Regions from separate parts of the Paraburkholderia sp. GAS448 genome, predicted to be linked through region 2. Evidence: predicted binding sites of a transcription regulator. Region 2 holds the regulator's gene; the other holds the start of a gene.
The links. The regulator FNR, encoded in region 2, switches genes on or off when oxygen is low (the NO sensors DNR and NnrR bind a similar motif). The targets are predictions, from matches to a motif close to TTGATNNNNATCAA.

Region 1 (4,164 bases), on a different contig from region 2:
GCCGCGTTATCGCTGCCAGTTGGCGCCGTCATGATCGAGATCAACCGGCGTTACGTGACGCAGACACCGGAGCGACGGGGCAGGTTCGCTCACAGGCCGAACCCGCCACGCTCAGACAGCTGATGTGTGCTAAACCCTCCCCGTTTCGGAAGATGCATCGCTGCGTACGAGCAGGACGGGGCACGTCGCCATGTGCAGGAGGCGCTCGGCGACGCTACCCAAAATGGCTTTACGTAATCCGCGCTTTCCGTGTGTTCCCATGACGACAAGCTCCGCGCCCTGACGTTGCGCGCAACGCTGCAGGCAATGTGCAACGTCATCGGATCGATCGTGCGTTTCGTCGATTTCCGTATCGCATTCGACGCCCTGTTTGGCAAGCACCTCGCGCGCCGAATGCAGAACCCCATGACCGTCTGCGTGCAGCACGCGGCCGAGGGCTTCCGGATCGTAATAGCCTGCATATGGAGAAAGCCCCCATTTGTCGACCACATACACGGCGTGTACGCGCGCCCCTGAGAGCACAGCGACCCGGCATGCCTCGTCTAGCGCGCGTCGTGATGGATCGCTTCCGTCTATGGCAAGCAGAATCTTGCTGTACATGGTGGTCACTCTCCGCAAAAAGCGTGCTCTGCGGATCTCAACCAATGCTCGCAAGCCAGGAGGGATCCGGATCCAAGGCTCGCCGCATCCCTGTTCGGGCGTAAGGACTTATGAAAGGAGCGGCGGATATTCGACGCACTCCGCTCACGACGAGGCATCGCTATTGTGCGTCCCCGATGGAGCCAACACTTGATGTCTATCAAACTTATGTCGCTCCACGGGGTTTAGATCATACGATTTGCAAGCCGAAACAAATTTTTTCTCCGTTGATCTGCGTCAAGCAACATCGTCACTGAAAAGGCGAGACTCATCGTACGCGCCGCGATTGGCTGCCTCCATGATGCCCGGGCTGTGGCCGAGCACAGCGTGTTCGCGGACGACCCCGGTTAGCGTGCCCAGCTTGTCGAAGGCTGCCGAAACCGGCGCTCGAAGCGAAGGGGGTGCCATGACACTGGCGGTCAATCTCGATGGCGTGCGCGACGTGTACAGGCTCTGCTTTGTGTGCTCACCGTGGGCGCATTTTACGCGTCGGCGGCTCGATCTCCAGTGGGGAACCGCTGGGAGCTGACACCTTGCGACGTGGATACCGGCGCACCGTATAGCGACAGTCCTGATCAGATCCTTAAAGTCGCCTTCGTACTGATCGAGAAGCCCAACCGAACTGCTAACTTTCCGTCTCCGGAATCGTTTCGACGATCATAGAGAATAATTTGCCGAGATCGTCTTCAAGTTTTACGCCGTCGAACGGATCACGATTTGCTCCAAAGGCGGCGTCGACTTCCGCCCAGTCTTCGTTTGTCAGAAGACGTCTGGCGGCTGGCAAAATTAACGTCTCTTCCATACACCGGTGGTCTGCATAGAACTCTGCATAGTCATCCACCACGGCTCGCAGCTCCCGAAGTGCCGGGGCGCCCTTCAATTCATACCGGGTCAGCGCGTGCTCGATATTTCTCAACTTCATGTCACCTCGAGCGTGCTGGGACTCCAGTTCCGTAAGGACGTAGTCAAATTCATCCGTCCGGTCCCGCAGCGGCGTAAACAGGTAACGATCCTCTTTAGGATGATGCACCTGCTGAGGGTACTCGCGGATGTAATAGAGCATCGCCCGAAGCACCATGAGGCCCGGTACGGGTGCACCTGCCGCCAGGAGACGCACAAAGCGCCGCATGCCCTCTACCACAGTCGACATCTGCTCGTGTTCATGAAGGATGACGGTTATGGCACTACGCGGTCCCAGAGACTGCATATCAAACTCCGCAGCAGTACATGAAAAGCATCGGCGAATCGATTTGCTGCTTCACACCAGAAACATGAGCAGGAAGCTGTGCCGATACCTTAATGCTAGTCATCCTCCGCTCGACATCAAAGCGCACTAACGCCACTGCCTTGATGGAGATCAACGGTTGCGCGGACATGGTGGCGCATGGGGTCAGCGCCCGTCGACCGCAGGAATTGGCAACCGCCTATCTGGATTGAAGATAGGCGGTAACGGCCTTGGCCTGCTCGGAATTCAACGTATGAGCAACGGCGGTCATTACGGGTGCGTTGCCGCGGGTACCGTTCTGGAAAACCTCGATCTGATGCAGCAGATACCACTGATGTTGCCCTGCGAGGCGCGGAATCGTACCGGCCCCCTGGGCCTGCGCGCCGTGGCATGAAGCGCAGGCCGGCACGCCCTTGTCCGGCACGCCGTGTTCGAAGATTTCCCGCCCCGTGGCCATCAAGGTGGGGTCACCCGCCGCGCCCCGGGTTGCGGTCTGATGCGAGTAATAATCGGCCAGTGATTTGACGGCTGCCTCGTCCAGCAGTGCGGCTAGGCCCCACATATAATCGCGGGCGGCGGTTTCGCCACGCGCGTGTTCGCGGAATCCCTTGAGCTGGGCTTCGATGTATTCAGGTGTCTGGGCGTTGAGCTTCGGAAACATCGGCGATTCGCTGCGCCCGTGTACGCCGTGGCAGCCAGAGCAAATCTGCCCGGCAATGCGGGCGCCATCCTCGGCGTGTGTGAGGGCTGGTATCAAGGCGATGCCAGCGGCGGCAAGTAGCGCGACCGCGGACATCCGGGGAGCAAATATCTTTTTCATGGACGTTCTCGTGAGGCTGAGCGGATTGAAAATATCAGTGGCCGGGCCATCTGGTCAGCATATGAGCTATCCAGGCTCCGCGCGCAGGGAAACTTGAAGGCTGACGTGCGGTTTCACACATACGAAACGGCGCGGGTACTGTTCCCCATCAAACTGGAGGGCAACGAGGGGTGGGTCGACGGCACCAGTCATGCGCTAAAGCGTCGACTGCGTCCTGCGCGCGGGGGAGATCTTCGATCAATCGCTTGCGGCGCGACAGATCGGCGCCGTCAAGCAGATTCTGTGCGCGACGCCGGCGTACTGGGACAAACACGGGCGGCCTTCGCATCCGTCTGACCTCGAGCATGGCCATGTCGTCATCCGAACCATCGCTTCGCGAACCAACCGGCCCTTTCCGATTGTGGTAACGAAAGATCGTGAACGCGTGGAAGTGCAGAATCGGCGCGGACTCACCTCGAACGAGATCATGGCGTGTCTGACCATGAGCCTGGCCGGTCTCGGTGTCGTACACGCGTTGACGTTTTCCGCCACTACACACCTTCGAAGCGGCGCGCTCGAAGCCGTCCTGAACGACTGGGTATCGGATCCCGTTCCCGTTTTCGTCGCGTATCAGCCAAACCGGCACCTGAGCACGAAGGTTCGCGTGTTCATCGACTGGCTCGCCGCACTGTTTGCGAGCAATGAATCGACCGCGAAGAGCGGGCGCGGCGCGAAGACGTAGCGGCTATCGCTTGACGTCAAACGCTTAACGGAAATCGCTCGATGAAGAAGACCGCTTGAAGGAAGTGCGAAAAATACAGAACCTTCGACCGTCTTCATTTAGCCGGCACGTCGATCTTATTTCCATCGACGGAGACGATCCCGCCGGCGGTCTTGATGATCGGATGTCAGCACGCCATCGCGCGATGAGTGCCACACCCGAATATATCGGGAATGATTGCTTGCCTGGACTCCAGGGAGGGTCGATGGCAGGCGCGAGTGGCCAAGGCGCGTGCAGCGCGACATCTAGAAGGAGGTTCTTGTGAAATCGTTGATTATCGCAGTCGCAACCGTATCGGCTTTTGCCGTCCCGCTCGCCGCGTTCGCACAATCGGATGCAACGCCGACGCGCGCGCAGGTGCAGGCCGAACTGCAGCAACTCGAACAGGCCGGGTATCACCCCGGCGTCGAAGACCCCAACTATCCCGCGAACGTTCAGGCAGCCGAAGCGCGCGTGTCGATCGAAAACGGAGCGACAGGATATGGCGGCGTGATGCCGGGTTCATCGGCGTCGGGGTCGCGTAGCGGCGTTCCGCCTGCCTCTGACGAAGTGTTGAAGCAAATCTATATGGGCGGTCAGTGATCGCGGGCGCATGCAGCAGCAAAGAAGCACCGTCAAACCGCTGGCGACGCATTGTCGTGTTGAGCAAAAGCATCGACGCATGCCAGCGGTGAAGCTTGCACGTAGGAAACAGCGGCTACACGCCGATGCGTTGCGGGC
Region 2 (4,164 bases):
CTGCGGCCGGTGATGCTGGATGACCTCGGCCTGATTCCGGCAATCGAATGGCTCGCCAGCGATTTCACGAGCCGTTACGGCATCGACGTCGAACGCCGCATCGAAACCGGCGAGACCCGCTTCACGCGCGACGGCGCGACGGCGTTGTTCCGCATCGTGCAGGAAGCGCTGACCAACGTCGCGAAGCATGCCGACGCTACACTCGTCATGCTGACAATGCGCATCGAGGACGCGTCCTGTGTGCTGCGGATCGTCGACAACGGACACGGCGCGGGCGAGCGCGATACGCGGGCGGAGAAGTCCTTTGGCCTGCTGGGCATCCGCGAGCGGGTGCATATGCTGGGCGGGTCCGTCGAAATCGACACAGCGAACGGGAAAGGCTTCGCGATCACGGTCACGTTCCCGCTACAGGCGATAAAACTCGAAGAGGACCCGCCATGACGAAGGTGCTGATCGCCGACGACCACACGCTGGTGCGTGATGGCCTGCGGCATATCCTGCAGAACGCAAGCGGCTTCGAGGTGGTCGGCGAGGCAAACGACGGCGCGAGCACGATCGCGCTGATCCGCGGCACGCAAGCCCACGTGCTGGTGCTCGACCTGTCGATGCCCGGCCGCAACGGCGTCGAACTCATCAGGCAGATCAAGGACGAAAAGCCTGCCTTGCGCATCCTCGTGCTGACCATGCATGCGGAACAGCAATATGCGGTGCGTGCCTTCAAGGCTGGCGCGTCAGGCTATCTGACGAAGGAAAGCGCCAGCGCCGAACTGGTCTCGGCGGTCACGAAGGTCGCAAGCGGCGGCGTCTACGTGAGCCTTGCGATGGCGGAGCAGTTTGCGCAGAGTCTCAACGAACCGGTCGATACGCTGCCGCATCAGCGTCTGTCGGACCGGGAGTTCGATGTGTTCCGACGCATTGCGGCCGGCCAGACGATCTCCGAAATCGCCCTGGAGCTGTGTGTCAGCGCGAAGACAGTCAGCACCTACAAGACCCGCATCCTTGAAAAGATGCAGATGCCGCACGAAGCCGCGCTCGTGCGCTATGCGGTGCGCCACAAGCTTTTCGGCGAGGACGACGAGATCTGATTGCCGTGGGTACCGGCGTGGTTTGGCTGCCGCGCTGCCCGAGCAACCGGGACGCTTCCAAAGCGGCATTGATCGGTCCTCTTTTGTAGGCATTTCCCTACACACCTTCCGCGCCGCCTACGCCAACTTCATACACGGACGATTTGTTTTCGGGTCGGTGCCTCCCATACTGCAGCGCATGACCTGCGATATTCCCGATAACGCGAACGCGTCGTTTCGCACCGCCTGCATGGCCTTCGGAGCGCACGACTTCTTCGACAGATCCAGCGAGTTCGAGCTGACCCGCGACACGATCGAGCACATTGCGCGCGAGCATTTCGCTCGCACCACCCAGGAACGAGGAGCACATCATGTCTGACGTAGCCGACTACCCCGTCGCCGCGCCGGTTGCCCTGCCCGCAGCGCCGGTATCGCCCGCACCCTGGGTAGCCAGCGCCGCAAACAGCGCCCTGCGGCCGGCCGCGCGCTGCTCGACCTGCGCGATGCGCGCGGTCTGCATGCCGCAAGGCCTCTCACTGCTCGAACTGCAACGACTCGACGCGATCATCTGCTCGACGCGCATGGTCAGGCAGGCAGAGGCGCTCTATCGCGCGGGCGATGCTTTCCAGAGCATCTACGCGGTGCACGCAGGGTCGTTCAAGACCGTCGTCATGCATCGCGACGGACGCGAGCAGGTGACGGGATTTCATCTCGCGGGCGATGCGCTCGGTCTGGATGGCGTGAGCACGGGCCATCACAGCTTCGATGCGATCGCCATCGAAGACAGCAACGTCTGCATCATCCCGTTTCACCTGCTCGAATCGTTGTGCCGGGAGGTCAAGGGCATTCAGCAGCACGTGCACCGGATGATGAGCAGCGAGATCGTCCGCGAATCCGTCCTGATGATGCTGCTCGGCACGATGTCGGCCGAGCAGCGCGTCGCAGCTTTCCTGCTCAATCTGTCGGCCCGGCTCAAGGCTCGCGGCTACTCGTCGGCGGAGTTCAACCTGCGGATGACGCGCGAGGAAATCGGCAGCTATCTCGGCATGAAACTCGAAACCGTCAGCCGCATGTTCTCGAAATTCCAGCGGGAAGGACTGGTCGATGCGCGCGGCAAACAGATTCGCATCCTCGATCCGGAAGGACTCGAGCGGGTTTGAGCCTGTTTGTACGCGTCGAGTGACCTCCTGCGATACACGGCGATATCCAGCGGCACGTCGACGCGAAACCGGCAGACGCGCCATCCGGGCGGCGAAGCGTCCGTCCGCTTCTGCGTCACCTCATCGACAGGACTGCCGCGCCGGCCAGCCGTCCCTCACGCAGGTCTGAGAGTGCCCGGTTGGCGTCGCCAAGCGGATAGGGCGTTGTCGTAATGACAAGGCGCTTCTCGCCCGCCAGCTTCATGAAAGCCGCGCCGTCTTCACGCGTCAGGTTCGCCACCGACACGACGCGCCGCTCGCCCCACAAGAACGCGTATGGAAACGACGGAATGTCGCTCATGTGAATTCCGCCGCACACGACGATGCCGCCCTTCGCCACCGCCTTGAGCGCAACCGGCACCAGCGCGCCCACCGGGGCGAAGAGCAGCGCGGCGTCGAGTTCCTCCGGCGGCTCGTCGCCGCTGCTGCCGGCCCAGCTCGCCCCGAGGCTCAGCGCGAGTTGCTGCGCGGCGGTGTCTCCCGCGCGGGTGAAAGCATAGACCGTGCGCCCCTCGTGACGCGCAACCTGTGCGACGATATGCGCGGCCGCCCCAAAGCCGTAAATGCCGATGCGCCTCGCGTCACCCGCCATCTTCAAGGTCCTGTAGCCGATCAGGCCCGCGCACAGCAGCGGCGCGGCTTCCACATCGGAGTACTGAGGCGGCAGGTGAAAGCAGTAACGGCTGTCCGCCACTGTACGTTCTGCGTAGCCGCCATCGATCGTGTAGCCCGTGAAACCCGGGTCGTCGCAGAGATTTTCGTGGTGTGAATGGCAATAACGGCAGTGTCCGCAGGTGCGCCCCACCCACGGCACGCCGACACGATCGCCCACGGCGAAACCGTCGACACCCGCGCCGAGCCCGGCGACCGTGCCGACGATCTCGTGACCGGGAATCACCGGTCGCTTCGGATCGGTCAGTTCGCCGTCGACCACATGCAGATCCGTGCGGCAAATCCCGCAGGCGTGGATATCGATCAGCAGCTGCCCCGCAGACGGCATCGGGTCGGATACGTCCATCTCGCGTAGCAGCGCCGAGTTGCCGTCGAATACCATCGCCCGCATGGTTCGCCTCCTGAACGGCCTGCCTGAATGGCCTGCCTCAGCGGTTTGTCCGCACCCCAGAAAGGCGCGCTGCGCCAGCGGCCGCGGCGACCGCCCGGGGAAATTCACTGGCAGAACCTGAAAAACCCGCTATGCAGAAGCACCGGCTTGCCTTCGACTTCCTTCAACATCCGCTCAGCCGAATGTTCGATTGCGGACCGGTGTGCTTCGAACGCGCTGAGCAGATCGTCTTCGCGCAGCGACGCCGCGCCGAAATGATCTTCAAGCGCCTCTGCCGTCACGGCGCATTGAACCCGCTTGCCGTCTACCACAGCCGTAAAGGCAACCACGAGATCCCTCGCGCAATACTCTGGCATTTCCGGCGGAAAATGAATATGCATGACCCTCGCCTCGCACTATGCGTGGCCCTGTGACGCGCCAGCGGTTCGGCCCGGACACCGGCCATGCTGCATGGCGAGGCCGCCGTCGCCACGCGCGACGTGCGCCTTCATACAGCATAGCCCGCCGGTGCTGCACTGCAAGACATGGTGCCGGGGCAGGCTTGAGCCAGATCAATCGCTCCTCGGCGCCCGATGATCGTGTGCCCGTCATGGGGCGCGCGGCGGGCCAGTTTCGGCCCGCAAGCGACGCGCGCTGGTGGTTGGTGCACGCATGTCGATCGCGTTGATCACTGCATGTTCTGCCACACGACCGACGCCCCGTTCCTCGCCCCGTCGTTCCAGCAGATCGCCGAGCGTTATCGCAAGGTGCCCAATGCGCGCCTCATGCTCGAAAACAAGCTGAGGCTCGGCGGCAAGGCGCATTGGGGCGACACGGCGATGCCGCTTCCCGCCGACCG

Region 1: a site for FNR is predicted at 1,987-2,000, ahead of P3T23_RS10235 (hemerythrin domain-containing protein). Genes of this name have one in related genera too.

The regions. Positions count from the first base shown of each region.
Region 1 covers NZ_JBNDKT010000004.1:287,759-291,922, forward strand. Annotated here, with positions in the region: gene P3T23_RS10220 (hypothetical protein) at 1-32, opposite strand, end outside; gene P3T23_RS10225 (universal stress protein) at 130-600, opposite strand; partial or broken gene P3T23_RS10230 (hypothetical protein) at 1,046-1,236, shown strand; gene P3T23_RS10235 (hemerythrin domain-containing protein) at 1,265-1,846, opposite strand; gene P3T23_RS10240 (c-type cytochrome) at 2,064-2,684, opposite strand; gene P3T23_RS10245 (LysR substrate-binding domain-containing protein) at 2,899-3,405, shown strand; gene P3T23_RS10250 (DUF4148 domain-containing protein) at 3,706-4,026, shown strand.
Region 2 covers NZ_JBNDKT010000008.1:40,474-44,637, forward strand. Annotated here, with positions in the region: gene P3T23_RS16820 (PAS domain S-box protein) at 1-441, shown strand, start outside; gene P3T23_RS16825 (response regulator) at 438-1,085, shown strand; gene P3T23_RS16830 (hypothetical protein) at 1,108-1,443, shown strand; gene fnr (fumarate/nitrate reduction transcriptional regulator Fnr) at 1,436-2,224, shown strand; gene P3T23_RS16840 (zinc-dependent alcohol dehydrogenase family protein) at 2,340-3,326, opposite strand; gene P3T23_RS16845 (DUF1488 domain-containing protein) at 3,431-3,706, opposite strand; gene P3T23_RS16850 (c-type cytochrome) at 3,899-4,164, shown strand, end outside.